2 regions of the Shimia sp. W99 genome follow, and region 1 is predicted to be linked to the other one. Evidence: riboswitches for the same ligand, from Rfam matches in the RefSeq annotation. Region 1 holds a riboswitch; the other holds the start of a gene.
The links. A riboswitch is a leader RNA that binds a small molecule or an ion and turns the genes downstream of it on or off. The one in region 1 is predicted to bind cobalamin.
Positions count from the first base shown of each region.

Region 1 (14,916 bases):
TGGTGCTGCACCGACGTGGCCCAAAGCCCGACGAAATCGCGCCGCTGGATCATGCCGTCCTCGTTGAGAAACCGCACCGTCACTGCGCGCGGGCGTTTGATCCTGGCCGACACCCCGGGCAAGTTCGGGCTGGCTTCGTCGTGTTCGCGATCCTCGATCGAGGCGTGCAGAATTTCCGGGTTGGCCATGCGCACGGCCTGTCCGCGCGTATCGCTGGCATCGACCACGATCAGGCGCAGCATTTCACCGATCTGGTTGGCGCCCATGCCTACACCGGGCATGGCCTCCATCGTGTCGATCAGATCGTCCCAGACCTGCCGCACGTGATCGGTGATCTCTTCCACCTCGGCGGCAGGGGTGCGCAGGCGTTTGTCGGGCCATTGCAGGCAGGAGCGAACGGTCATGTCTGGGCCTCGTAAGTCGCGATGAAATCGGCCTTGTCGGTTTCGGTCAGGTGATCCAGCGTCACGCGCCCATCAAGATGGTCGATCTCGTGCTGGATACAGCGCGCCTCGAACCCATCAAAGTCACGCATGTGCATATCGCCGCGCGCATCCCGCCACGCCAGCGTCACAGCGACCGGGCGTTCCACCGGAACCATGAGGCCGGGAATGGAAAGGCACCCTTCCTCCGTCACCTCGACGCGCTTTTCGCGCACCATGATGACGGGATCAAGAAACGCCTCGGGCGTCGGTTCACCCTCTTTCCAACCTGCATCCATGACGAAGATCCGCCGCATGACTCCCACCTGCGGCGCGGCCAACCCGCGCCCCTTGGCGGCATACATCGTATCGAACATGTCCTGCACCAGCGCCTCGTGATCGTCTTCGCCCACCGGGTCGCAGACCTGCGACAGGCGCACGTCAGGCCAGATCACCAGCGGCAGGACACTCATCCGCGCGCCAGCTCGCGTTTGAGCTTCTGGGATTTCCGGGTCATCATCTGGCGTTTCATCGGGCCAAGATAATCAATGAACAACTTGCCATTGAGATGGTCGATCTCGTGCTGGACACAGGTGGCCCAGAGCCCGTCGAAATCCTTTTCCTGCGGATTGCCGTTCTGATCGATCCAGCCGACCCTTACCGAGGCCGGGCGGGTGACTTCGGCAAACTGTTCGGGGATCGAGAGACAGCCTTCTTCGTAGGTGTTTAGATCGTCCGATTTGGCCAGAATTTCGGGATTGAACATCACGGTCGGCTCGGGATCGCCCTCTTTCACGCAATCCATCACGATCAGCCGTTCCAGAACACCGACCTGCGGCGCGGCCAGCCCGATACCGGGCGCGTCGTACATCGTGGCCAGCATGTCATCGGCAAGGCTGCGCAGTTCGTCCGAGAGATCGTCAACGGGCGCACAGACCTTTTTCAAACGCGGGTCGGGGTGGATCAGGATCGGCTTAATCATGGGGTTCATCTAGGCCATGCGCGCGCGCTGTGCAACGGGGCTTGCAACGGGGGGGAAAGCGGTAGCTTCACCCGGACCCAAGAAGAGCAGAGGACCCATCATGAGCTTTGACGAAATCATCGACCGCTTTGGCACCCATTCCGTAAAATGGGACATGATGGAAGAGCTTTATGGGGTGCCGGCCAAGGACGGGATTTCCATGTGGGTCGCGGATATGGATTTCCGCCCGCCGCAATGCGTGCGCGATGCATTGCAGGGCATGATCGACCACGGGATTTTCGGCTATTACGGCGACTATACCGGCTATCACGCGGCGATCTGCTGGTGGATGGAAACCCGCCACGGCTGGACCGTGCAGCAGGACGAGATTTTCACCACCCATGGCCTGGTCAACGGCACCGCCATGTGCATAGACGCCTTTACCCAACCTGGCGATGGCGTGGTGCTGATGACACCGGTCTACCACGCGTTTCACAGGGTGATCCGCGCAGCGGACCGCAAGGTCGTGGAATGTGAACTGGCCCTGAACGCGGGTCGCTATGAAATGGATTTCGACGCCTGGGACGCGCAGATGACCGGCGACGAGACCATGCTGATCCTGTGTTCGCCGCACAATCCGGGCGGGCGTGTCTGGACCCGCGAGGAACTGCAAGGCCTGGCTGATTTTTGCAAACGCCATGACCTGATCCTTGTGTCGGACGAGATTCACCACGACCTCGTCTATCCCGGCAACACCCATATCGCGATGGCGCTGGTGGATGAAAGCATACGGGACCGTCTGGTGATGATGACCGCGACCACCAAGACCTTCAACATTGCGGGCGGGCATTCCGGCAACGTGATCATTCAGGATCCGGCGCTGCGCAAACGGTTTGGAGCGCGCATGGCGGCACTTGGAAAATCGCCCAACTCCTTTGGTCTCTACATGGCCGAAGCCGCCTATTCCCCCGAAGGCGCGGCATGGGTCGATGACCTTGTGGCGTACCTGGATGGCAACCGCAAAGTGCTTGACGACGCGGTGGCAGCGATCCCGGGGCTGCAGTCTATGCCGCTGGAAGCAACCTATCTGAGCTGGGTGGATTTCTCGGGCACGGGCATGTCGCGCGAAGAGTTCACCCGCCGTGTCGAGCAGGACGCGCGCATTGCCGTCAACCACGGGCCGACCTTTGGCAAGGGCGGCGACAGCTTCCTGCGGTTCAATATCGCGACCCCCCGCGCGCGGGTTACCGATGCGGCGGAACGACTGACGGCGGCCTTCTCGGACCTTCAGTAAACGCCTGAGAACAAGGCCTCCCGCCCCTTTGTCGGTGCAGCAAAGCTGCGCCGCAAAGCGTTGGGCGTAGCGCGCCTTTGGCGCGCGTTTGAGTATTTCTGGCAAAATGAAGAGCCGGGGGCGCCAGGATGTCTTAGCCGTTGGTGATCAGCCCTGCGGGAACAAACTCGGGTTGCTCAAAATCGACCGGTGGCTTGTCGGTTGCCTGGGTCGCGCGCTTGAACTCGTACCGCATTTCGCCAGCCTCTTCTTCGGAGGCAACGATCAGGCATTGCAGGAAATGCCGCCCGCCGTCGTACAGGTCCACGAGGCCGCGCAGGTGCGGTGCGTCCTCGACGTCCAGTGTGAACCCGTCTTCCTGAAAGCGCAGCACACGAAAGCTGCGCCCATCAGCCTCGACCCGCAGCTTGTTGCGGCGCTTGAGATCTTTCTTTCGGGCCGCATCCAGCCCTTTCTGCACTTCCGGCGGTACATAGGTCGACATTGTTCGCTCCATTCCTGTCCGTAGGGTTCAACCACATTCGGATTCGGTCAAGACAGGAATTCCCGATTTGACGCACCTTGTGCAAATACGCGCAACTCCTTTGCGCAGTGTTGCGTTTTCTCCGCACCGACCGCGACTTAGGTAGGAGACGAGCAAAACGGGAGCATGGGATGGGACACCTTCTGGACGGACGCTGGGTGACGGAAGCGATCGACACCAAGGCAAGTGGCGGCAAGTTCGAACGCGCAGCGGCCCAGTTTCGCAACTGGATCACACCTGACGGCGCTCCGGGGCCAAGCGGATCCGGTGGGTTCGAGGCTGCCAGCGGGCGTTATCATCTATACGTGTCCTACGCGTGCCCCTGGGCCCATCGCACCCTGATTTTCCGCTCCCTAAAGGGGTTGAGAGATCATATCTCAGTATCTGCCGTGCACCCTGACATGCTTGAGCAGGGCTGGAGCTTTGACGACGACTTTGCCGGTGCCACGGGGGATGTGTTGTTCAACAGCGGGCACGCCCACGATCTCTATACCCGCGCAGACCCGGCATATTCTGGCCGGGCGACGGTCCCGATCCTCTGGGACAAGGAAGAAGCCACCATCGTTTCAAATGAAAGCGCCGAGATCATCCGCATGTTCAACAGCGCCTTTGACCGGATTACCGGAAATGACCTTGATTTCTGGCCCGAAGCGCTGCGCGAAGAGATCGAGGCTGTGAACACCCGCATCTATGACACGCTCAACAATGGGGTCTATCGCGCCGGCTTCGCCTCAACGCAGGACGCTTACGAGGACGCGGTCTATCCCTTGTTCGACACGCTGGACTGGCTCGAAGACCGCCTCTCGCGAAACCGCTTCCTGATCGGCGACACGCTGACCGAAGCGGACTGGCGCCTGTTCACCACGCTGATCCGGTTCGATCCGGTCTATCACCTGCATTTCAAATGCAACCGCCGCCGCATCGTGGATTATCCCAACCTGTGGGCCTACACCCGCGCACTGTACCAGATGCCGGGGATCGCCGAGACGGTGAAGCTTGATCATATCGTGCGCCACTATCACTACAGCCACGAAAGCATCAATCCGAACCGGATTGTCCCGATCAACCCGATTTTGGACTACGACGCGCCGCACGGGCGCGGCACGTCTCAAATCACCTGACGGGTTGTACCATAGTGCTCGACCATCGCGGCAAGGTCTTCAGGCGGGGTTCCGGTGGGCAAAAATGCGCGCGCGTTTGCGCAATGGTTGAAGATCGAGCCATCGGAGAAAAACGCCGAGTTGGTGACAAAGATCACCTGCATCAACGGATGGCGGTAGCTGGCATAATCCGAAAGGGCCAACGCCGCGCCCCCTTCCAGCATCAGGTCGAGCACCATCACCTCGTAGGTGGCATCCGCGCAGGTGGCGTCTTCCAGCGCCGAAACCGCATCTGCATGTGACGTGGCAAGGTCAGCCTCGACCCCCAACCGCAGCAAGTGTCGCTGCCATACGAACCCCAAATCGGCGCAGCCCTCTACGATCAGCGTGCGCATGTACACCCCCTGCCACTTCTGACAATTCGTCACGAATTTTCGATTAAACGTTGATGCGACGATTTTCCTAACGATTGGTTAACGATCTGTTAACGCCCCTTGCGTCGGCGATCTCTTGCCAAAGGGCGGGTTTTCCGCTTCAACGCCGGACGAGAGGAACCCCGCCATCATGACTGTCCCGACGCAAAAAAATTCGTTCGACACCCCCCGCGATCACGGGGGCGGATTGGACGCGGCCATGGCACAGTGGGGAGGCGCCCGCGCCGACTGGCTGGACCTCTCCACGGGAATCAACCCGGTGGCCTATCCCTTGCCCCCCATCCCGATGTCCGCCTGGATGGAACTGCCTGACAGGGCAGCACAGGCGGCGTTGATCGCGGCGGCGCGCAAATACTGGAACGTGCCCGAGGCCGCGGCGGTGCTCGCCGCTCCGGGCGCCTCGGCGCTGATCGCGCGGATTCCGGCACTGGCTACATCGGGAACGGTCGACATCCCGGCTCCGACCTATAATGAACATGCCGCCGCGTTCCGCGCGCAAGGCTGGCAGATCGGCACGACCGCGCCTGACGCGCGGGTTCTGGTGCACCCGAACAACCCCACCGGGCGGCGCTGGTCGACGGCAGACCTCACTGCGCCTCTGACAATTATCGACGAAAGCTTCTGTGATATCTGCCCCCGCGACAGCCTGATCGCCGAAGCCGCAAAACCGGGGCGCATCGTGCTCAAGAGCTTTGGAAAGTTCTGGGGGCTCGCGGGTATGCGGCTCGGGTTTGCCATCGGCGACCCGGCGCTGATCGCGCGTCTGAACGACCTGTCCGGGCCGTGGGCCGTGTCCGGCCCTGCCCTCGTCACAGGCACCGCCGCCTTGCAGGATACAGGCTGGGCCGAAGCCACGCGCACCCGCCTTTCCGAAGATGCATCCCGGCTCGACACGTTGTTGACCGAAGCCGGGGCGCAACTGGCCGGGGGAACACCGCTGTTCCGGCTTTATGACGTTGATGATGCTGTCGCGTGGCAAAACAAGCTGGCCCGCGCCCATGTCTGGAGCCGTATCTTCCCGTACTCAAGGACATTTCTGCGCCTTGGTCTGCCCGCACCAGATCGCTGGGCGCAACTGGAGGACGCGCTGTGAGCACCGCCGCCCTCCTCGCCCTGGCACTACTGATCGACGCGATCTTCGGCGAACCGGATTGGGTCTGGCGCCGCCTGCCCCATCCTGCCGTCCTGATGGGGCGCCTGATCGGTTGGGCCGAAACACACCTGAATCGAGGCCCAATTCGTCGGGTGAACGGCATCCTGCTCGTGCTCGCCCTCGTGGGTGGCATGTGGGTTTTGGGCCGGGGACTGTCTTTCCTCGGCTGGCTCCCGGAACTGGTCCTTGTCGCTATCCTTATGGCGCAACGCTCGCTTGTCGATCACGTGCGCGCCGTCGGGGACGCGCTTCGGATCTCGCTCGGGGACGGGCGCCGGGCCGTTGCCCGGATCGTCAGCCGCGACACCGCCAACATGGATCAGAGCGCCGTCACCCGCTCGGCAATCGAAAGCGCGGCAGAAAACCTCAGCGACGGCGTGATCGCCCCCGCTTTCTGGTATCTTGTCGCCGGGTTGCCCGGACTGCTTGTCTACAAGATCATCAACACGGCTGACAGTATGATCGGCTATCGCACCGACCGTTTTGCCGCCTTTGGCTGGGCGGCGGCACGGCTTGACGACCTGCTGAACTGGATACCCGCCCGGCTGACGGCGGCCCTGATCGCCGCCACCCATTACGGGCTATCTGCATGGGGTTCCATCCGGGCCGACGCCCGCCTGCATCGCTCTCCCAATGCCGGCTGGCCTGAATCCGCCATGGCGCGCGCGCTCGATACCGCCATCGCCGGGCCGCGCGCCTATGACGGCGAGATGCGCGATTTTCCTTTCGTCAATCCTCTGGGCCGCAAAGCGCTGGATCCCGATGACATCGACGCCGCCTGCACCGCGCTTTGGCGCTCATGGGGCGCATTCCTCGCAATCGTGATCGGCCTCGCCTTGATCTGAGTGTTGCCCTGCGCCTGCTTCCTGTTAACCTCTTTGAAAATTCATTAAGAGGTTTGCCCCATGCGATTTCTCCCCCTTCTCGCCGCGCTTGTCCTGAGCGCCGGTGCGGCCACAGCCAAGGCGCCCTGCGGCGGGTCATTCAACAGCTTTGTCGACGGCCTCAAGAAAGAGGCCATCTCAAAGGGGCATTCGAAGTCCACGGTGGACAAGTTCTTTGCCAGCGCTCGGTTTGACCAGAAAACCATCAATGCAGACCGCGCCCAAGGCGTCTTCCAGATGCCATTCCTCGATTTCTCGCAGCGCCTGATCAGCCAGAACCGGATCGATAACGGGCGTCGCAAATCCAAGCAATATGACGCGGTCTTTCGCCAGATCGAACGCCAATACGGCGTCTCGCGGGGCGTACTTCTGGCCTTCTGGGCCTTCGAGACCGACTATGGCGCGTTTCAGGGCAACTTCAACACGCTGAACTCGCTGGTGACGCTTTCGCATGACTGCCGCCGCCCGGACCTTTTCCGCCCACAGGTCTTTGCCGCCCTCGAACTTTATGAACGCGGCGATTTCAACCCCACCAAGACCACAGGCGCATGGGCGGGTGAAATTGGCATGGTCCAGATGCTGCCCGCCGACATCATCGAGAACGGTGTGGATGGCGATGGCGACGGTGAAGTCAATCTCAAGACCTCCGCTCCGGACGCGCTGATGTCTGGCGCCAAGATGCTCAGCCACCTCGGATGGCGCAAGAACGAACCGTGGCTTCAGGAAGTCGACGTTCCGCAAAACCTCGACTGGGCAAAATCCGGTCTCGATCACCAGATGAACGCCCGTGACTGGGCCAAACTGGGCGTGAAACCGCGCTCTGGCACCCTCGCGAACCTGCCCGCATCGCTGCTCTTGCCGCAGGGTCGCAAGGGGCCTGCCTTCCTCGCCTACCCCAACTACCGCGTCTATTTCGAGTGGAACAAAAGCTTTGTCTACGTGACCACCGCCGCCTATTTTGCGACCCGGCTCGAAGGCGCGCCGCGCTATGATGGGGGCAATCCCGACCCCGCACTCTCGGGCAACCAGATGAAACAGCTCCAAAAGAAGCTCAAGGCGCGCGGCCATGACGTCGGCAAGGTGGACGGCATCCTCGGCAAGCTGACCCGCGCCGCCGTGCAGAAGGAACAGATCCGCCTTGGCTTGCCCGCCGACGCCTGGCCCACCTCGGCGCTACTCAACAAGCTCTAAGTCTCACGGTCTGACCGGGAACCGTTCGCCCTTCTCGGTCAGCACCACCAGCCGCCCGCCATTCTCGACGATCCGGTCACAGCGCTCGACCCCGGTGACAAAGGTCACGCAAACCATGCTGTCCGCCGCGGCCTTCCAATAGCCGTACCAGATGCCGCCACCGCCATAGGTGTAGTTGTATTTGCCATCCGCCTCGTAGACGGATTTCCCGTCGTCGAAAAAGACAAGCGTCTGACCGGAAAGCCGCGCATGCAAACCAGCCTGATCAAACAGGACATCGCCATCGCGCATCTTCCAATCCTGCGCCATGACCGGGCCTGCCCCCAGCGCCGCCACAAGCAACCATCTCACCATGCCACGTCCTCCTGCCGGACAGACTAGTCCGACAGACGCACACGCAAGCCTCACAAAAGAGTGACCCGCCCCGCACTTTCTTTTTCCAAAAATACCCCGGGGAATCGCGGCTCTGCCGCGATGGGGCAGCGCCCCCAACCCCGCTCAGGCGACCAGCGTCTCCGCCGCCTTGAGATCGACCGACACAAGCTGTGACACACCCTGCTCGGCCATGGTCACCCCGAAAAGGCGATCCATGCGCGCCATTGTCACCGCGTGGTGGGTGATGATCAGGAAACGCGTGTTGGTGCGACGGCACATTTCATCCAAGAGATCACAGAACCGCGTGACGTTCGCATCATCCAGTGGCGCGTCCACCTCGTCGAGCACACAGATCGGCGCCGGGTTGGCAAGGAACACCGCAAAAATCAGCGCCATCGCCGTCAGGGTCTGCTCCCCCCCCGACAACAGCGACAGGGTCGACAGTTTCTTGCCCGGTGGCTGACACATGATCTCAAGACCGGCTTCAAGCGGGTCGTCGCTTTCCACCAATACAAGATTTGCCTCACCGCCGCCAAACAGGTGACGAAACAACAGGCCAAAATTCGAATTCACCTGCTCAAACGCCGTCAAAAGCCGTTCCCGCCCCTCGCGGTTCAGACTAGCAATGCCGTTGCGCAGGGTGCGGATTGCCTCTTCCAGATCGGCCTTTTCATTGACCAGCGTATCGTGCTCTTCCTGCACTTCCTTGGCGTCTTCCTCGGCGCGCAGGTTCACCGCACCAAGACTATCGCGTTGGCGCTTGAGGCGGTTCACATCCGCCTCGATGCTGGCCGAATCCGGCATCTGGTCCGGATCGACATCCAATCGCTCCAGAAGGGCGGCGGGGCTGACTTCCTGCTCTTCCATGATCCGCTCAGCGGCATAAGCCACGGTTTCGCGCGCCGCATCTGCGCGCGCTTCAGAGCGGGCGCGCGCCTCACGCGCTTCGCTGGCCGCGCGCTCGGCGTCACGTTCGGCATGCTCCGCTTCCCGTAGCGCGGTTTCCGCCTCGGCCAGCGTGTCGGCCGCCCTGCGCCGGCGCGCTTCGGCCTCTTCGATCGCGTCTGTCAGCTCCTCGCGCTTGGCGGCAATCTCTTCGGGCGCGCTACCGGCTTCGGCCAGTTCCTCTTCCGACGTTTCCTTGCGCTCGGCCAGCTCACCCATGCGTTTCTCGGCGGTTTCCAGACGATGCCGCCAGCCACTGATTTCCTTGGTCACTTCCTGTGACCGCTTGAGCCGGGCCTCGCCTTCGCGGCGCACCTCGTCATGGGCAGAGCGGCGCGACATCATCATGATGCGCGCGGCTTCGACCGTCATCTTCACGTCCTCGACGTCCTGACGTGCCTTGTCGAGATCCCCCAGATCGTCCAGCCCGCGCTCGGCCTCAAGCACCTGCGCACGCGCAGACATCGACTCTTCTTCGTGGCGGGTCACGGCCAGCCCCAGCGATTCAAGCCGCCCCTCGGCAAGGTTGCGATCCGCTTCGGCACGGCTCAGCGCGCGATTGGCATCGGCCACCGCCTTGTCCGCCTCGCGCCGGGCCAGACGCGCGGCCTTGTCGACCTCGGCCAGATCACGCAGGCGCATCTGCAGGGTCTCATGCGCCTGAACGGCACCATCCGCGCGGGCCGTGGCCTGTGCCATGGACTGCTTCAACTCTTCCAGACGGTTGAGCTGTTGCAGGCGCAGCGCCGCCGCGCTTGGCGCGTCTTCGGCCCAAGCACGATACCCATCCCAGCGCCACAGATCGCCTTCCAGAGACACCAGCCTCTGACCCGGCTTCAACAAGGGCTGCAAGCGCGGTGCATCTTCGCTCGACGCCAGTCCGATCTGGCTCATCCGCCGTTCCAGAACCTCGGGCACCGACACGTGCTGCACCAGCGATGTGACCCCGTCTGGCAAGGGTTGATCCTCGGGATAGGGCGGCAGCACGTACCAGCCAGAGGGGCCATCCTCGTCCACTTCCGGCGCGCGCAGATCATCCGCCATCGCCGCACCCAGCGCCTTCTCAAAGCCCTGCTGCACCTGAAGCCGATCAAGGATCTGCCCACCCTCGGCCGTGTCCCGCTCCACCAGCTTGGCCAGTGCCGTGGTCTCGGCCCGAAGCGCGTTCAGCTCGCCTTCGGCCTCGGAGCGTTCGGCGCGGGCATCTGCCTCGCGCGCCTGCGTCTCGGCGCGTTCCTCTTCGGTCGCGGCCAGCCGTTCCTCGGCAGCCTGCGCCACCTCGATGGCCTCTTCCTCGGCCTCACGCGCGTGCTCAAGCTCCTGGGCAGACCGCTCCAGTGCTTCCCGCGACTCGGCCACGGCGGCGCGCGCCTTTTCGGCTTCGGTCTCGCTCTTGGCCTGGGTCTTGCGGCTGTCCTCCAGCAAACGATGCGCCGACTGGTGCCGGGCAGCAAGCCGCGCCACGTCCTCGGTCAGCTGCGCCAGTTCCGATTCGCGCTCCTGCAACACGCTTGCCGCCTCGCGCGCTTCGTCCGCGGCCGCTTCGAGACGCTCGGCGTGGCCTTCCCCGGCCTTGGCCAGTTCGCGTTGTTCCCATTCAAGCCGCTCGATGGTTTCCCCGGCATCCCGGTTCAACCCGGCCTCGCGTTCCATGTCGTGGGCCAGTTGCACGATGCGATTCTTCAGCGTCTCGATGATCTGCAGCGCGTGGGCTTCCTGATCGTTGAGCGTATCGCGCTGTACCTGCAGGCGCTGCAGAACGGCGGCGGCGATAGCCTCTTCCTCGCGCAAGGGCGGCAGGGCTTCATCCCGCGCCACCCGCGCCTTGGCCGCAGCGCGCGCCGCGCCTTCGGCCTGCGCCGCGCCGGTGGTGCGCTCGCGCAATTCGTCATCAGCCTTGGCGCGCGCCTCGTCCGCTTCTTTCCAGCGACGATAGAGCAACAGTCCCTCAGACTGACGCAGCTCCTCGCCAATCGCGCGGTAGCGAGCGGCCTGCCGGGCCTGCCGCGCAAGTTGCGCCAGCTGGTTGGCCAGCTGCTCGATCACATCATCGACGCGTGCCAGATTGGTCTCGGCGCCCTTGAGCTTGAGTTCCGCCTCGTGGCGACGTTGGTACAGGCCCGAAATCCCGGCGGCTTCCTCAAGAATGCGGCGGCGGTTCTTGGGCTTGGCGTTGATCAGCTCCGCGATCTGGCCCTGCCGGACAAGCGCCGGGGAATGGGCACCGGTCGAGGCATCGGCGAACAGCATCTGCACGTCGCGCGCGCGCACGTCCTTGGAGTTGACCTTGTAGGCGCTGCCCACGTCCCGCGTGATGCGGCGCACGATTTCAAGGCTGTCTTCGTCATTGAACCCGGCGGGCGCGAGCCGTTCAGAGTTGTCCAGAAGCAGGTTCACCTCGGCGAAGTTACGCGCCGGACGGGTCGCGGCCCCGGCAAAGATCACGTCCTCCATGCCACCGCCCCGCATCGCCGTCGGACGGTTCTCGCCCATCACCCAACGTAGCGCCTCCAGAAGATTGGATTTGCCACAGCCGTTCGGCCCGACAACCCCGGTCAGACCATCCGCGATGATCAGGTCGGTCGGATCGACAAAGCTCTTGAAGCCGTTGAGTCTGAGTTTCGAAAAGCGCAAAAGTCGTGCGTCTCCTGATTCCGGGTTCGGCAAGTCTGCAAACTGCGCCGCCCCTGAGTCAACGCCTAACCACTGAATGTGGCGACGGACCGCCAGTTATCCACAAGATATTGAACAAACCCGACCAAAGTGCAAATGCGCCACAGGCCGTTTCAGCGCATTCAGAGGTCGGAATCCGCCTTGACCAAGGGGGGGCGAACAGTCCAAACAGGAAAAGTACGGTTTCTGCGGACGCAAATGCGTGTCCAAGGATGAAATGGGAATGCGGAAACGGGCCTAGCCCAAAGCCGCAGCCGCCCCCGCGACTGTAAGCGGCGAGCGCGCGTTCAATACCACTGGAGCCCCGGCTCTGGGAAGGGAATGCACCGCGTTGACCCGCAAGCCAGGAGACCAGCCGTGCGCAATGCAACCCCAATCGCCCGTCGGGTGTGACGGGAAAGGAGACTAGGACCATGACGACCCAAACTGCATCTTTCGCCGCAGCCAAAACCCACGGCCTCGCATTCATTCTCGCGATGACCGTTGGCGTTGCCCTGCTGACCGTTTCGGGAATGGCGCAGGCCACCGTGCTGCATGACGCCGCGCACGATCAACGTCACGCGATGGCCTTTCCCTGCCACTAAGCAGGCGCCTGTCGTAAGACAATGACCAAAAATCTGTTATCCAGCGCCGTGTTCGCTGGCCTGATTGCAGGGCTGATCGCAGCCCTGCTTCAGTTCGTTTTTGTCATCCCGCTTTTGCTGGAGGGCGAACTTTATGAATCCGGTGCGCGTGTGCATTTTCTTGTTGATGGCATGACCCAGTCCGAAAAGGGCGCGCCCGGCCTTGGCAATGAATGGGGACGTCACTTGATGACCGTGGCGTTCAATGTCGTGACCTATACCGGCTACGGCCTTTTGCTTGTGGCGGCGATGGGCTTTGCCCGTGAACGCACCGGGCTGCAGATCACCGTGCAGAACGGCCTGATCTGGGGGCTGTGTGGCTTTATCGCCGTGCAACTTGCCCCGGCAATGGGCCTGCCGCCGGAACTGCCCGGAACACCCGCCGCCGAAGTGGCCCCGCGGCAGGTCTGGTGGATCGGCACGATCCTTGCCACGGCGATTGGCCTTGCGCTGATTGCCTTTGGCAGGGGCGTTCTTGTCCACGCTGTTGCCCTGCTGTTGATCCTGATGCCGCACCTGTTCGGCGCGCCGCATCTGGACACCTATTTCGGCATCGCCCCGCCCGAGCTTTCGGCAGAGTTCGCCACGATCTCGCTGGGTGTGGCTGCCGTGGGTTGGTGCCTGCTGGGGTATTTCAGCGCCTATTTCCTCGCCCGCGGCGAAGACTAGGAACCGCACAAGACAAACAAGAACAAAGCCCAACCGGCGCGATCCGGTTGGGCTTTTTCTTTACTGGCTCCTTTACTCGGCGCGGCGGTGCCAATCCAAACGGATGTCATGCTTGTAGCGGAACTCCGGCGGAAGGGTCGGTGCGGTTGCGCTGTCGATCTCGGCATGGACGTTGACCGGCGGCTTGACCGTGGCATCGCGCCCGAACAGGAAACTCTGTTCCCGGACAATCACGCGATAGGCCTTGTTCATTGCCAGCGCACGCTCCGGGCTGGGCGTGATCAGGTCGTAGACGCTGCGCCCCTGCATGGCCGCGTGATTGACCTGTCCTTTCGCATCAAACCACCGCGCCCGCATCTCGTCGTTCGAGCGGAACTCATCAGCACCACCAGCGCGTTCCAGATAGGTCGCGATCTCGCCGCGTGCCTGACCCCGGTTTGGCACATCCTGCATCAATCTGAGGTCGATATAGCCCCAGCCTTCGGCACCGGGAAGCTTGCGCGGAAAGGCCCATGTCTGGTCCAGCGTCGCCCCAACCGAGGCATGACAACCCCGGCAAAACAGCTGTTCCTCGTCGGTTTGGGGCCGCAACTCGCCATTGGCATCCTCGATGAACCCCAGCAGGGTCCAGCCAAAGCCGGTATCCATGCCGCGATCCCCAAGGTCGATATATCGGGGCAGGTTCTCGTCCAGCTTCTCCTGGTTTTCATTGCCATAAAGCGAGGCCAGCGCCGGGGCGGTATAGAGCCGCGACTTCACCATATAGCGCAGCTCCTTCATGCGCCGTGGCACATGAATTGCGCCATCCTCGCCCACACCGACATAACGCACGGAATGCAGGAACTCGGTGCCTTCGGGATAGAGCATGCGCAGCACCGGCTGATCCGACGCCGCGCCGAGGAAGTGATCGCGACGCAGGATTTTGCCGGTCTTGCCCAGCACGCCATCGCCGTTGATATCCGCGCCAATCGCCCCCTCGTCCACCATCGGCAGGGTGGTGTCTTCAAAGTCCTGAAACGCCATTTCCAGAAGCGCGAGATTGGCCATGTAGACGGCCCGCGACTCGGCGCCGTTTTCATCGGTATAGAAGGGCGCAGGCAGGCGGATCAGCACGTCATCGGTCGACCCGTTTGACGGCCAGAAGGTCGATGGCTGAGGTTTGTAGACAAAGGCCACCCACCACGATCCGTCCCGCGCCAGCCCTTGTTCATCAAAAGCCGCCGCGCCCGCGCCATAATCCGCAAGATCCGGCATCCAGCCCTGCCAGTCCTGCGCCTGCAGGCGCGCAGGCAGCGCATCGTAATTGTCCTGATTGATATAGGCGAGAATTTCGTCATCCGGGATCGCCGCCACCGCTTCAGAGCGGTCCACGAAAAGGTTGGTCCAGTGATTGACCAGCGCCGCGTCGGAAAAGGCGTACTCCTGCTGAAGCGACCCGTCGCCCATGTAGTTGGGTCGCGTGACGTCGTCATAGCTCTGATGACAAACATAGCAGGGGTTATGCTTGCCCTCGATCCGCGTGTAGCACATCGGCGGCACCGGCGCTTCGGGGTTGTAGCGCCGCCCGACAGCGGCCAGCTCCTCGGAGCCGGGCCGGGCCTGCATCAAGGCCGCGCTGTCCATGCTGTCAAGGTCGGACCCCGCCCACGCAGGCCCGGTCAACAGAAGG
Region 1 covers NZ_JBSQBU020000001.1:2,506,522-2,521,437, forward strand. Annotated here, with positions in the region: gene def (peptide deformylase) at 1-404, opposite strand, end outside; gene def (peptide deformylase) at 401-895, opposite strand; gene def (peptide deformylase) at 892-1,404, opposite strand; gene ACS3QZ_RS12375 (MalY/PatB family protein) at 1,505-2,677, shown strand; gene ACS3QZ_RS12380 (hypothetical protein) at 2,811-3,161, opposite strand; gene ACS3QZ_RS12385 (glutathione S-transferase family protein) at 3,332-4,321, shown strand; gene ACS3QZ_RS12390 (hypothetical protein) at 4,309-4,695, opposite strand; gene cobD (threonine-phosphate decarboxylase CobD) at 4,865-5,827, shown strand; gene cbiB (adenosylcobinamide-phosphate synthase CbiB) at 5,824-6,732, shown strand; gene ACS3QZ_RS12405 (lytic murein transglycosylase) at 6,793-7,962, shown strand; gene ACS3QZ_RS12410 (hypothetical protein) at 7,966-8,316, opposite strand; gene smc (chromosome segregation protein SMC) at 8,461-11,916, opposite strand; cobalamin riboswitch at 12,119-12,329, shown strand; gene ACS3QZ_RS12420 (CbtB domain-containing protein) at 12,369-12,539, shown strand; gene ACS3QZ_RS12425 (CbtA family protein) at 12,561-13,247, shown strand; gene ACS3QZ_RS12430 (Aq_1262 family (lipo)protein) at 13,320-14,916, opposite strand, start outside.

Region 2 (14,916 bases), 1.1 Mb from region 1:
TACGCCAATCACCCCAAGCACAATCGCCAGCAGCCCAATTCCGGACACCGCCTCGCCCAGCACCACAAAGCCAATGAGCGCCGTCAACAACACTTCACTTTTGATAAAGGTCATGCCCACGGCCAGATTACGCCGCCCAAAAAGCATCACCGTGCACACCGTCGCCGTGATCTGCGCCGCGCCGCCAACCGCGCCAAAGGCCCAGAACGCCGCGCCCGGCCAAGCCATGTCGGGGCGCTGGCTCCGCAATACGACCGCCAAGATCAAGCCCGCCAGGGGCGCTGAGTAAACAAACCGGGCAAAGGTCGCCCCTGCCGCAGATAGCTTCACCTGTGCGAGATGCTTCTGCAGCATGAAACGCACCGACTGAAACAGCGCGGCCGCGACCGAGGCAATGATCCACAATTCCATGGGGCGTTAGTGCCCGCTCCTCACTGTTTTGGCCAGAGCGGATGTGGCACCGGGTCCTTGCGCGCCCATAGATAGCGGCGGAAAATCTCACCGTAAGAGCGATAATAATACCCATCATTTCGCGACAGGTACCGGTCCCGGTTTTCGCGAAACAGCACGGGCAGGCGATACCACGGCATGCGCGGATGCATGTGATGCACCACATGCAGATTGTTGTTGAGGAAAATCCACGCCAGCGGCCCCTTGTCCTCGATGATCACGGTCCGCCCGCGCGCGCGCTCATGCGCCTGATGCTCAAGGAAGGTGCGGATTTTCAGGATCGAAAGCGCTCCATAGGCCGAGACGAGATAGGCCCAGACCGGCAATTGCGACACCGCGAACATCCACCACAACGCCAGCGCCAGCGACGGGATATGCCAGAGCCACCCGTTCAGGACCGCCCGGTCCCTCGCCCGGATCGCCCGCCAGTCGGTCCGCATGAACGCCTCTTGCGCCACCAGCGGTCCTATCAACAGCCTTCCGGCAAGGGTGTTGTTGAAAGTCAGCACCTTCTGCCGCCACGCCGGAAGCTGCGCCCAGACCGCCGGGTCCTGGTAATTGCTTTCCGGGTCGTCGTACGGATCGGTCAGCCGCGAGTCCAGATGATGCGCCAGATGCGTGTCCCGAAACCGAATATAGGGGATGAAGAGGCCAATCGCAGGAAACACCAACGCCTCGCTCAAAAATCGCGAACGGAACGGATGTCCGTGCAAAACCTCGTGGCTCAGCGAGGAATGCAGCGCCAACGCCAGCGCCGTCACGATCATGCCTGCCGGCAACCACCATGACGCCAGCCACACCGTCCCGGTGACAAAGGCGCCATAACAGAGGACCACCAGCCCGAAAGTCGGCCACTCGATTCCGGCAGGGGCCTGCCTGTGCATGTTACGCATGACGCCGCCCCCAGTGGATCTTCGACCAGATCCGCTCGTACACGAAATAGAGCATCAGCCCGACCGCCGTATTCACGATGGCCAGCGTCCCACCCACCGCTGCCGATCCGGTTGCAACAAGGCCCACGACCGACATCACGCAGAGGCCAATGATGTTCCAGATCACGGCCTTGAGGACTGTTCTCCCCCGGGTCTCCATGTCGTCTCCAATGTCTTGCTTCACAAAACCGTTACCAACGCGCGCCCTGCCGCGGAATTCCGAATATGATTAACAAAACTCGACATCCGTGATAAAAAACACCATATGAGTGAATTTATCGACAAACGTCTGCGCGCCACCCGGTTCCGCCAACGCCTTGCCATCGCGCTTCAGGATCAGGGCATGACTCAAAGCGCATTGGCCCGCCGCATCGGCGTAGACCGTTCTACCGTGTCACAACTGCTCAAGGACGACGGCGCCCGCCTGCCCAATGCCCAGGTGGTGGGCGAATGCGCTGCGGCGCTCGGGGTCTCGGCGGACTGGCTGCTCTCCCTCACCGATCGCCCCGAAAGCACCGCCGACATCCTCGCCAACGCACTATCGTTGACCGCAGCGCCGCGCGCGCTGGTGGACGAACAGATCTTCAGCTGGCATCAGGAGGCAGCGGGCTACAAGATCCGCCACGTCCCCGCGGGTCTGCCAGACATGCTCAAGACAGACGACATGCTCGAATGGGAATACACGCCCCATCTGGGGCGTACGACGGAACAGGCCATCAACGCCTCCCGAGATCGCCTGAACTGGATGCGCTCCTCGCAATCGGACTATGAAATCGCCCTGCCCCGCCACGAGGTTGACGCCTTCGCACGCGGTGTCGGCTACTATCAGGGCCTCGACGGTGACATCCGCCGCCGCCAGCTCGACATGTTTGCCGACCTCACCGCCCAGCTCTACCCCCGCCTGCGCCTCTATCTCTTCGACGCGCACCGGCTTTATTCAAGCCCGATCACCATCTTCGGCCCATTGCTGGCCGTGCTCTACCTCGGGCGCAATTACCTAGCCTTCCGCGATACCGAACGCGTGACCGCCTTCACCGAACACTTCGACAACCTGGTCCGACAATCCGACATCACCGCCCGCCAGATCCCGGACCATATCGCGGACCTCAAGTCGCTGATCTGACCACACAACTTCATTTTGCCGGAAATACTCCGGGGGAGTCGCCCATGGCGACGGGGGCAGCGCCCCCTAGACCTTCGGGTCCGGGTTGACGGTAAACCCGTCCACCGCGATCACCTGCCCGCTCACGAACCGCGCCGCGTCCGATGCCAGAAACACCGCCATCTCGCCAATATCCCGCGCCTCGATAAACGACCCCATCGCCGTCCCTGACGCATAACCGGCATAAACCTCGTCCCGCGTCATGCCCTTGGCCGCGGCCTCGCGCGCGAGAACCCCTTCCATGCGCGGCCCCTCGACCGATCCGGGACAGATCACGTTTGCCCGCACGCCAAACGGCCCCAGTTCCATCGCCAATGTCTTGGTCAATCCGATCACCGCCCATTTCGCCGCCGCATAGGGCGCGCGATAAGGGTAACCATACTGACCAGCGGTCGAACTGGTCACGATGAGCGCGCCCCGCCCGGCCGCCTTCAGCATGGGGGCAGCGTATTTCGCGGCAAGGAATGCACCTTCGAGGTTCACCGCGACACAGGCTTGCCAGTCCCTCAGGGCAATCTCCTCAACCGCCGCCGTCGGTCCCGCGACCCCGGCATTGGCGCACAAGGCATCCATCCCACCCCACTCCGAGGCAATCTCGGCAAAAAGCGCGGCTACCGAAGTTTCATCTGTGACGTCCACGACGTTCGCACGCCAATGGTCCGGTACGGACGCAACTGCGCCAACATCCACGTCACAGATCCAAACCTGCCAACCGTCCCGGTCGAACGCCTCGCCCATTGCCCGCCCGATGCCCGAGGCCCCGGCGGTGATCAGAACCCGCTTCAACGCGGCTGCCCGACATACCGCCCCACGCCTTCGGGGGACGGCAATCCGGCCTGCGCCCCGGCGAGGGTCGCAAGGTTTTGTGCGATCTCGTCACTCGGCGGTGCCGGACGACGGGTCTCAAGGCTCACGTGGATCAGGATATGCTCCCCCGTCGCCAAAAGCCGCTCTCCGGCATACATCTCGTGCCAGACATGCATCTTCTTGCCCTCGGCGTTCAACACCCGCGTGCGCACTTCGATCCGCGCGCCCAGATGTGCCTCGTCGATATGGCGGATATGGGTCTCGGCGGTAAAGAAGCTGCCTCCCGTTGCGATATACTCCTGATCACACCCCACGATCTCCATCAACCGATCCGTCGCGTCGGCAAAGGCATGCAGATAGCGGCTCTCGGTCATGTGGCCGTTGTAATCAAGCCAATCCACCGGCACCGCCCGCGCCACCGTCACCACCGGCTGAGCCGGATCGGCAATGTCGGCCATCTGCCGCACCATGCCAGCTTCGCTCGACAGTCGTTTGTCATGCGCGTTCAGCACCGCGCCGCTGGCAAAATCCTGCGCCTTCAGCGCCCGCATCATCGACACGATATTGTTGTCGCGAATGCGTTCCATCTCGCGAATGCTCATGTGTCCCGACTGCGCATCCGACTGCCCCGCAATCAGGTCGACCAGCTCATCGGTGAATTCCGGCACATCCATCAGCTTGGTCCACGGCCATTCCAGCGCCGGGCCAAACTGTGCCATGAAATGCTTCATGCCCGCCTCGCCCCCGGCCACGCGATAGGTGTCGAACAGCCCCATCTGCGCCCAGCGGATGCCGAACCCCATTCGGATCGCCTCGTCGATCTCTTCCGTGGTCGCGATCCCGTCCTTGACGAGCCACAACGCCTCGCGCCACACCGCCTCAAGGAAACGGTCCGCGATATGGGCATCAATTTCCTTGCGGACATGCAACGGGAACATGCCAACACCCGTCAGGATCTCCTTGGCCTTTTCCACCATTTCGGGCGGGTTCTTGTCCGTTGGCACCAGTTCCACGAGCGGCATCAGGTAGACCGGGTTGAAAGGATGCGCGACCATGATCTGTTCGGGGCGGCTGGCGCAGCCCTGCAGCTCGCTCGGCTTGAACCCGCTGGTCGACGAACCCAGGATCGCGCCCGCATCACAATGTTCCTGAAGCGTCTGGTACACTTTCTGCTTCAGCTCCAGCCGCTCCGGAACGCTTTCCTGAATCCACTGCGCGCCTTGCACCGCCTCGGACATCGTCTCGTGAAAACTCAACCTGCCTTCTTCGGGCATGGCCGTATCGCTCAGCCCCGGCAAAGACCGGCGCGCATTGTCCAGCACTTCACCAATCTTGCGGGTCGCCTCGGGGTCCGGGTCGAACACCCGTACATCCCAGCCATTCAGCAGGAACCGCGCGGCCCATCCGCCGCCAATTACCCCGCCGCCAATAATCGCTGCCGTCTTCATTTTGGGTCTTCCTTTCCCGCAAGATTCGGGTCGCCGCACAGCGCCGCCCCCCCTAGCGTTCCCCCATGCTAAGGAGAGCGCTCATGTCCATTCTGTTTCAGGCCTTGCCCACCGACACCGTCACCGCCATCCGCACCACCGGCATTGACGCCCATGGGCACCCGGTTGAACGCCACCTGTCCGACGGCGGCGCCTATCCCTGCCGCCATTGCCTTGGCGAAACGCCGCCCGGGCAAGACTATCTGATCCTCGCGCATCGCCCCTTTCAAAGGCTGCACGCCTATACCGAAACGGGGCCGATCTTTCTTTGTGCCGATGCCTGCACACGCGCGGCGTCTTCGCCCCATGTCCCGGCAATCCTCAAATCGCCGGGCTACATCCTGCGTGGCTATGATGCGAAGGAAAGGATTGTCTACGGCACCGGACAAGTGACCCCGACCAACCTGATTGCCGACTATGCCACACAATTGCTGGCACGGGCCGACATCGCCTTTGTCGATGTGCGCAGCGCGGCCAACAATTGCTTTCAATGCCGCGTGGTCCGCGCCGGTTAACGCTTTGGCGCCACTCGAAGCGGCACGAAACCGGTACCGATGCGATACCGACACAATACCGACGTCATACCGACGTGCCGTTCCCCGCCTATACCACGCGTTAACCATTGACCATTTCAGCCCCGGATCACCCCTGCGGCGCGCGCTTTTCAAGCCCCAGCTTGGCGCGGACTTCGTCCGGTCCGATCACCCGCGCGCCCATGTTTTCAATGATGGTCTGCGCCCGCTCGACCAGTTGCCAGTTCTCCGCCAGCACCCCCTTGTCGAGCCACAGGTTGTCTTCCAGACCAACGCGCACATTGCCCCCGGCCAGCACCGAGGCCGCCACAAAGGCCATCTGGTTCCGCCCCAGCCCAAAGGCCGAGAAGGTCCAGTCATCCGGCACGTTGTTGACCATCGCCATGAAAGTATTCAGGTCATCCGGCGCGCCCCACGGCACCCCCATGCACAGCTGCACAAGCGCCGGACTGTCCAGAACGCCGTCCTTCACAAGCTGTTTGGCATACCAAAGATGCCCGGTGTCAAAGGCTTCGATCTCGGGCTTAACCCCCAGATCTGTCATCATTTTTCCCATCGCCGTGAGCATGCCCGGCGTGTTGGTCATGACGTAATCAGCCTCGGCAAAGTTCATCGTTCCGCAGTCCAGCGTGCAGATTTCCGGCAGGCATTCGGCCACATGCGCCACCCGTTCGGTCGCGCCGACCATGTCGCTCGCGTTCGACACCGGGAACGGCGCTTCAACCCCGCCAAAGATAATGTCACCCCCCATACCAGCCGTCAGGTTCAGAACCACGTCCGTCGCGCTGTCGCGCACCCTGTCCGTGACCTCGCGGTAAAGACCAAGATCACGACTCGGCGCCCCGGTTTCGGGATCACGCACATGACAATGCACAATCGCCGCCCCCGCCTTGGCTGCAGCGATCGCACTGTTTGCGATCTCTTCAGGCGAACGCGGTACATGTGGACTGCGATCCTGCGTCCCCCCCGATCCGGTCACGGCACAGGTGATAAAAACCTCGCGATTCATTTCCAGCGGCATAGCGATTCCTTTCCGGTCGTTTGATCCAGTATTCACCTACTTGCCGCCCGCCACTTTACATTTTACGAAGTAAACTTGATGAGAATCGAAAAAACCGTCTTTTCACCTGATCCCAGACCGCTCAACACGGCGCTGCTCGTGTTTGATGACTGCAACACGCTCAGCCTTGCCGCCGCCGTCGACCCGATGCGCGCCGCCAACCGCCGCGCGGGCAAGGCGCTGTTCCGATGGCAGTTTCACACGCCCACCCCTGCCCCCATCCACCTGACCAGCGGTCTTGCCGTGACCGGCACGCCCATCACGGAGCTCAGCCACTGCGACCTCCTGATCATCGTGGCCGGATTCCGTCTGCAGGACCACGCCACGCCACGCCTTCTGTCCAGCCTGCGCCGTCTGGCGCGGCTCGGCACACCCATGGCCGCCATCGACGGTGGCCCCTGGATCCTGGCGAGCACGGGCCTGCTCGACGGCCATCAGGCCACAACCCACTGGGAGGATCTCGACGAGTTCGCCAGCCGCTTCCCGCTGGTCGACACCCGTCGCGACCGCTTCTGCCTCTCCGGCCCTTACGCAACAAGCGGCGGTGCTGCGCCCTGCATCGACATGATGCTGCACTTGATCGCCACACGCCATGGCAACGATCTCGCGCGCCGGGTCGCAGGCGCTTTTCTCTACGATCCCATGCCCGCCGGTCAGCAAAGCCCCGGATCGGTCCCCCGCCCCCTGCGACATCACCCCCAAATCGCCCGCGCGCTGGAGCTGATGGAGACAACGCTCGACGACCCCTTGCCCCTGTCGGAAATCGCGACGCGCTGCGGCCTGACCCTGCGCAGCCTGGAGCTTCGGTTCAAAAGACACCTGGGCCAATCCCCCAAGTCTCACTACCTGTCTCTGCGCCTTGCTGAAGCACATCGCCTGGCAACCGACACCGCGCTCCCGTCCCGCGACATCGCGCTGGTCACCGGCTTCAACTCCCCGGCCAGCTTTGCCCGCGCCTTCCGATCCGCCTATGGCACTTCCACCCGCGCCCTGCGCCAATCCATGGCGCGGCCCTGATCTTCATTTTGCCCAAAATACTCTCGCCGAAGGCCCTAAATCTCAACGCGCGACGGCCAAAAGCCCCGCGACATCAAGGTGCTGCTCGACATGGTCCGCCAATGCATCCAGAACGCTTTGGACGGTGGCATCATATCCGACACCCCCGACCGAGGCGCCAAGCCCCCCAAGCCAGGCTGTCCGGAACCCGTCCTCGCGGAACATGCCATGTAGATAGCTTCCCGCCACGCGCCCGTCCGCGCTGATCGCCCCTTCATCGCGCCCATCCACTCGCGCAAAGGGCCGCACACGATCCGTACCTTCGGTTCGGCCAATGTGGATTTCGTACCCTCGAAAAACCTGCCCGGACCCTGTGTGCTTGGCCATGACCTCGCTCAACCGCTTGTCCGGTGTCATCACCGTTTCAACGTCCAAAAGCCCCAGCCCTTTGGTCTCTCCAGCAGGCCCTTCAATTCCCTCTGGATCCCGCACGACCTGCCCAAGCATCTGATATCCCCCGCAAATCCCAAGTACATGACCACCACGCCGCACATGTGCGGCAAGATCGACGTCCCAGCCCTGTTCCCTCAGAAAGGCAAGATCGCCGCGTGTCGACTTGCTGCCGGGAATGATCACCACGTCGGTGTCACCGGGTAACGCCTGCCCCGCACGCAGCATGGTCAGGTTCACGCCCGGCTCCTGCGCCAACGGATCAAGGTCGTCGAAATTTGCAATGCGGCTCAAACTCAGGCACACGACCTTCACCCCGCCATCCCGTTCCGCATTGGCGATGTCCAGCGCATCCTCGGCAGGCAGCTTCCAGGCATCGGCGAAATAGGGCAACACGCCGAACCCCGGCCACCCGGTCCGCTCCGCGATCAAGGCATAGCCATCGTCAAACAGGCTCGGATCGCCGCGGAACTTGTTGATGAGGAACCCCGCAACACGCGCCGTATCGTCAGCATCCATGACCGCCTGAGTTCCAACAATCTGGGCGATCACCCCGCCCCGGTCAATATCCCCCGCAAGGATCACCGGCACATCCGCCGCCTGCGCAAAACCCATATTGGCAATATCGCCTTTGCGCAGATTGACCTCGGCCGGGCTGCCCGCGCCCTCGATAATCACCAGATCATTATGTGATTTCAATCGGTTGAAACTCTCAAGCACAGCCCCCATCAGGGTCGGCTTCAACTTGGCATAGTCCCGTGCCCTGGCCGTAGTCAGCCTTTTGCCCTGCACCACGACCTGCGCACCAACGTCTGTTTCGGGCTTCAGAAGCACCGGGTTCATGTCCACCGTCAGAGGCTTGCCACACGCCAACGCCTGCAACGCCTGCGCCCGCCCGATCTCGCCACCGTCGCTGGTCACGGCGGCATTGTTGGACATGTTTTGCGGCTTGAACGGCGATACCGAAAGCCCCCGCCGCACCGCCGCCCGGCACAGCCCGGCCACAAGCATCGACTTGCCGACGTTGGACCCCGTTCCCTGTATCATCACCGCACGTGACATGACCTACCCCTGTTTCGGCAGGAAAGCTTCCACCGCCGCGCTTGCAATCACCAGCACATTGCCGCTGTCCGGGTTGGTCACGTTCTGCCCACCAAACACCGCCTTAACCTCGGCTTGCCCACGCGGCAGCGTCGTCAAAAGTACTCCGCAATCAACCTTGTCCGGCTCTTGTACCCCAACCGTCACCTGGACGCGCATGGCCGCGTGATCCATACCAAGTGCATCGAACATCGGGATCGACGAATGCCGGATCGCATCCTCAATCGCGCGCGCTGCGGCCTTTGTATAATCCTGACCGTACTGGTCGTTCCCCATACCCATCTCGATAATGAAGCGCTGCTCGCTCATGCGGCACCCTCCAGATCGAGCGCCACCGAGATGGCGACGTTGGCAATAACCGTCGGCTTGCCGCCGTCGGCGCGCTGCACGTCCAAACCACCCTGCGCCACGGCGACGGAGACCTCGCCATAAGGAAAAACCGCGGCCACCTGGGCCACATCCACCGCATCCGGCTGTTGAACTGCCACATCAACAGTGATTTGCATCTCGCTTTTTTGCTTACCAAAAAGCTCGGCCAAGTTGATCGAATTATGCCACAACGCGTCGCGCACCGCGCGACAGGCAGCCTCGGTGTAATCCTGCCGCCGAAGCGACGTTCCCATTCCGAACTCGGTCAACAGACGTTTGACGGCCATCAGAACTCCACCCCCGCCTGCGCCTTGATACCATCCCGGAACGGGTGTTTGACCAGCGTCATTTCCGTCACCAAATCAGCCGCCTCGATCAACTCGGGCTTGGAGTTGCGCCCTGTGCAAAGCACATGGGTCATCTCCGGCTTCTCGCTCAAAAGAAAGTCCACCACTTCGTCAATATCGAGATAGTCATTGCGTAGCGCGATATTGATCTCGTCCAGCATCACGAACCGGTTCGCGGGGTCGCGGATCAGCTCTTTTGCCAAATCCCAACCTGCCTGCGCCTTGGCAATGTCGCGTTCGCGGTCCTGCGTCTCCCAGGTAAACCCCTCACCCGAGACGTGGAATTTCACCTCCTCGGGAAAATGCTCCTCCAGAAAAGCCCGTTCCCCGGTCGCCATCGCCCCCTTGATGAATTGCACCACCGCAACCGGCATGCCATGCGCGATACATCGCATGATCATTCCGAATCCCGAGCTGGACTTGCCCTTGCCGGGCCCCGTATGCACGATGATCAGTCCCTTTTCGTCCGTCTTTGTCGCCATCATGCGATCGCGCGCGGCCTTGATTTTCTTCATCTTTTCGGTGTGGCGCGTGTTCTGATCGGTCATGTCGCTCTCTTTGGGCAAGGTGTATTGCGCGGCACGAAACCATAGCGCTGCACCAAGTACAAGCGCCCCTCATTTTCCGCGTGCACCGCTGAACACCGGGCGCGGCACCGGCCCGTGCAGATGCGGCAGCATGACGACGAGGTAGATCAGCCAGCCTGCACACCACAGCCCCGCCGCCGCATCAAGCAACCCGCCCATGCGCAGGATCACCGCCGTCATGACAAGCCCGAATGCCGCCCCCACGCCCCGGCGCGCCTTCAACACGCCGGTCGCGCGCCAAGCGAACGCCCGCGCCGAGACCGCCATGATCAAACCGCCCATCGCACCCATCGCCAAGGCATGAAACCCTGCTGCCACGGGCCATAAGTCCATCGCCCGTGCCACGCCCATCGCCAAGAGTCCAGCGGGCAGCCAAAGATACGCAACCACCAGCATCGCCAATAGAGTGTCTCGCGTTGCCACCCTGACCGGCCACTTCGCGACCTGCACCAGCAATAGAACGCTCACGGCCAATGCCCATGCCCCCGGTGCCACGCCACTTGCGGCAACGCCAATCGCCAGCGCCGCGATCATCCAGGGTCCCGCTACAGACTTTCTGCCAACCGCATTGAAAAGAAACGCCGGCACCATTCGCCCACCGACGAACACCAACAAGGCAGCAAAACCCAATACCGGCCACGTGCTCGCTTCACCCCGCCACAGGAAAAGAACCGACCCGACACCAGCCAAAAGACAGATCGTGATGAAGGCCGGGCGCCACTGCCGCCCGCCCTGCTTGGCCTCCCAGATCAAGCAGCCCGCCACGCTCCAAAAAAACGCCGTGGACAATGGCGCTGCAAGCGCGGAGCCCAAAAGCACCAGCGCCCGCGCCACGATCCACAGTGCGGCAATCCCGATCAGCCGCCAGCCGCCAACCGGAGCCCGCCCGGTCCAGCTGCTGCATGCGGTCAGCAAATACCCCGCCAGCGCCGCCCCGCCGAAACCGAATGTCATCTCGTGGATGTGCCACGCCAAACCCGCTTCCAGATTCGGCCAGATCCCTGCGCCCCATTGCCAAAAACCCACCGAAACCGCCGCCCAAAGCGCCGCCAGCGGGAACATCACGCGAAAAGATGCGACCCAAAGGCCGGTTTCGGGCCACACCCGGTCGCTTGTAGGGTTCTGGGACATCAACGGCCCACTCTCCTGCTTGACAAAGACCCCCACGCTGCCTCACTTGGGCGCGCTGGTGCCTGTTTGTAGAACAGGTGAATAGGGAATGCGACACGGGGCAGGACATTGCCCCCAAGCGCAGCCGCCCCCGCGACCGTGACCGGAAAGGTCGCCCGATGCCACTGGATCTCTTCCGGGAAGGCCGGGCCACCGCAGGCCAAAGCGCCGAAATCCGCAAGCCGGGAGACCTGCCAGCAAACGAGATGACGTGAACCGGACGGGGTGTTTCCGGTGTCGGGCTGATGCAATGCAACCCGTCGCTGTTCCCCGTCCCCGACAAGGGAAGACAAGATGGCCGACGCCGACGCACCTGTCGAATTGCTGGTCTGCACCACCTGCCGTGCCGGGGCCCCGACCGATCAGGAAGGCCCCCGCCCCGGCACCCGGCTTTTCGAGGCGCTGCAAGCGGCAGACCTGCCGTCCCACGTGACCCTGCGCGGGGTCGAGTGTTTTTCCAATTGCGACCACGGCTGTTCCATCACCCTGCGCGGTGGCGACGAACGCTGGACCTATGTCTATGGCAATTTCACCGGAGCCGAGGACGCGGAACTGGTGGCCGACGGCGTCACCAAATACGCCGCAACCGCCGATGGGCTTGTGCCATGGCGCGAGCGCTCCATCCATTTCCGCAAGAACTGCATCGCCCGAATTCCCCCCCTGGAGATCCCCGAATGAGCACTCTCGAAAAACTCCCCGTCACCGTGATCACCGGCTTTCTTGGCTCGGGCAAGACCACGCTGATCCGCAACCTCATGCAGAACCCGCAGGGTAAACGCCTGGCCGTGGTGGTCAACGAATTCGGCGACGTCGGCGTGGACGGAGAAATCCTGAAATCCTGCGCGATCCCCGATTGCCCGGCGGAAAACATCATGGAACTGGCCAACGGCTGTATCTGCTGTACCGTGGCTGACGATTTCATCCCCACAATCGAGGCCCTCATGGCGCTTGAGCCGCGCCCCGATCACATCCTGATCGAAACATCCGGCCTTGCCCTGCCCAAACCGCTTTTGAAAGCGTTTGACTGGCCCGACATCCGCTCGAAAATCACTGTCGACGGCGTGATCGCGCTGGCCGATGCCGAGGCCGTAGCCGATGGTCGCTTTGCGCCCAACGTCGCCGCCGTCGATGCGCAGCGCGAAGCGGACGAAGGGCTGGACCACGAAACCCCGCTTTCCGAAGTCTTCGAGGATCAGGTTTCCTGCGCTGACATCGTACTACTGACGAAACCCGATCTTGCTGGCCCCGAAGGCGTGGCCAAGGCCAAGGCCATCGTGCTCGCCGAAGCCCCACGCCCCCTACCTGTGGTCGAAGTCGCCGAAGGTGAAGTCGACCCGCGCGTGATCCTGGGTCTTGGCGCGGCTGCCGAGGATGATATGGACAACCGCCCCTCCCATCACGACGGCCATGACGATCATGAACATGACGATTTCGAAAGCGTCGTGATCGACATCCCAGAGCAATCGGATCCCGTAGCATTCGCGGCCAAGATCGAGAAACTGGCCAAGGAACAGAACATCCTGCGCGTCAAAGGCTACGCCGCCGTCGCCGGCAAACCCATGCGCCTTTTGGTTCAGGCTGTGGGCGCACGCGTCCGTCATCAGTTCGACCGCCCGTGGAGGCCGGAAGAAGCCCGTCAGGGCCGCATGGTGGTCATTGCCGAGCATGACGACATCAACCCCGACAAGATCCGGGCCGCTCTGGTAGACTAAATCCCATGCACGTCGTCTTTCGCGAAAGCCACGGGTTGGATGAGACCGAAACCCCGATCGACCTGGGCCAGTCCCCGGCCGATCTGGTGGCGCTGTCATTTTCCGATTCCGACCTTGGCGCATTCGCGGCAGGCTGGCACCGCGCGGGTGGCGATCTGCCCTCGCTCCGGCTCGCCAATCTCGCGGCGCTAAAACACCCGCTTTCCGTCGATACCTACATCGAACAGACCTTGCACGGCGCCAAGGCCATCCTGATCCGCCTGATCGGCGGCATTTCCTATTGGCCTTATGGCATCCAACAGGTTCAGGCACTGGCTCAGGAAAAGGGCATCGCGCTCGCCGTGCTGCCCGCAGATGGTCGTCCCGACGAACGACTTGACGAGGTCTCGACCCTCCCGGTGAGCACGCTGCATCGTCTGACCCACCTCTGTGACACCGGCGGTGCGATCGCCGCACAGGCCGCCTTGGCACAGCTTGCCTTGGCCGCAGGGCTTTATGCGCGCCCTGTGCCCGGCTCCAAGAACCTGCCCGATGTCGGCGCATGGACGCCCGAATCCGGTCTTTGCAAAGCCGAGGACATCTGCGATCCGTCCAAGCCCCTGATCGCACTGACCTTCTACCGCGCATATGTCAGCGCCGCAGACACCGCGCCAATCGAGGCCATGTTTGCCGCGTTCCGAAGCCGCGGCTTTGACGTGATCGGCCTGTTTGCCCCCTCACTCAAACAGCCTCAGGCCGCCGCATGGCTGGCTGATCAGTTGCGTACGCTCACGCCAGCCGCCATCGTCAACGCCACGGCCTTCTCCGGCAAGGGTGATGACGGCACCTCTCCTCTGGATGCTACGGACGCACCGGTTTTTCAGGTCGCGCTTTCCACATCTCGCCGCAAAGCCTGGGCCGAGGCCGAACGCGGTCTGTCTCCGGCGGACCTTGCCATGCATGTGGTTCTGCCCGAGGTCGATGGACGCCTGTTTGCGGGCGTCACTTCGTTCAAAGAGCCGGGCAAGAAAGACGCTGCACTTGAGTATTCGCGCTTCGGCCACCGAGCCGAATCCGAACGCATCAGCGCGTTGGCCGACAAGGTACAGGGCTGGGTGTCCTTAGGCCAAAAACCCAATTCTGACAAACAATTGGCCGTCGTCCTGAGCACCTATCCGGGGAAAGACTGGAACATGGCCCATGCGGTTGGCCTTGACCCGTTGGCAAGCGTCGAGGCGATGCTCGAGGACATTGCGAGCGAGGGGTACGATACCGCCACTTCCCCTTGCCCGGTGCGCGACAGCCTGCAAGCCGAAACCCTGTGCTGGCCGCTCGAAGAATACAAAGCCGCGCTTGCGATCTTGCCTGAAACGCTTCAGGGCGCGCTCACCGAGACATGGGGTGCGCCAGAAGACGATCCGACTTTCCGCGATGGCGCCTTTCACTTCGCCGCCACAACCCGCGGCAATGTCCTTATCGCCTTACAACCCGAACGCGGGCAAGACACGCTGCGCGACGACGAATATCACGACCTCAGCCGCACACCCCGCCATTCCTATGTCGCCTTCTACCTGTGGTTGCGCTTGATTCAAGGTACCGATGCCCTGATCCATGTGGGCGCCCATGGCACGCTGGAATGGCTGCCCGGCAAATCCGTGGCTCTTTCCCGTGAATGCTGGCCCGATGCATTGATCGGTGGCACGCCGGTGATCTATCCCTTTATCGTCAACGACCCCGGCGAGGCCGCACAGGCCAAACGCCGCATCGGCGCACT
Region 2 covers NZ_JBSQBU020000001.1:1,394,415-1,409,330, forward strand. Annotated here, with positions in the region: gene ACS3QZ_RS06875 (EamA family transporter) at 1-411, opposite strand, end outside; gene ACS3QZ_RS06880 (fatty acid desaturase) at 432-1,334, opposite strand; gene ACS3QZ_RS06885 (DUF2061 domain-containing protein) at 1,336-1,542, opposite strand; gene ACS3QZ_RS06890 (helix-turn-helix domain-containing protein) at 1,648-2,505, shown strand; gene ACS3QZ_RS06895 (SDR family oxidoreductase) at 2,572-3,330, opposite strand; gene ACS3QZ_RS06900 (carnitine 3-dehydrogenase) at 3,327-4,799, opposite strand; gene ACS3QZ_RS06905 (DUF1203 domain-containing protein) at 4,883-5,353, shown strand; gene bcoG (3-dehydrocarnitine:acetyl-CoA trimethylamine transferase BcoG) at 5,481-6,392, opposite strand; gene ACS3QZ_RS06915 (GlxA family transcriptional regulator) at 6,471-7,448, shown strand; gene ACS3QZ_RS06920 (cobyric acid synthase) at 7,491-8,939, opposite strand; gene ACS3QZ_RS06925 (Lin0512 family protein) at 8,943-9,287, opposite strand; gene ACS3QZ_RS06930 (Lin0512 family protein) at 9,284-9,634, opposite strand; gene cobO (cob(I)yrinic acid a,c-diamide adenosyltransferase) at 9,634-10,242, opposite strand; gene ACS3QZ_RS06940 (NnrS family protein) at 10,312-11,412, opposite strand; cobalamin riboswitch at 11,452-11,664, shown strand; gene ACS3QZ_RS06945 (DUF1636 family protein) at 11,746-12,129, shown strand; gene cobW (cobalamin biosynthesis protein CobW) at 12,126-13,163, shown strand; gene cobN (cobaltochelatase subunit CobN) at 13,169-14,916, shown strand, end outside.
Region 2: it holds a riboswitch for cobalamin, as region 1 does, so the genes downstream of both, ACS3QZ_RS06945 (DUF1636 family protein) here and ACS3QZ_RS12420 (CbtB domain-containing protein) in region 1, are expected to answer to the same signal.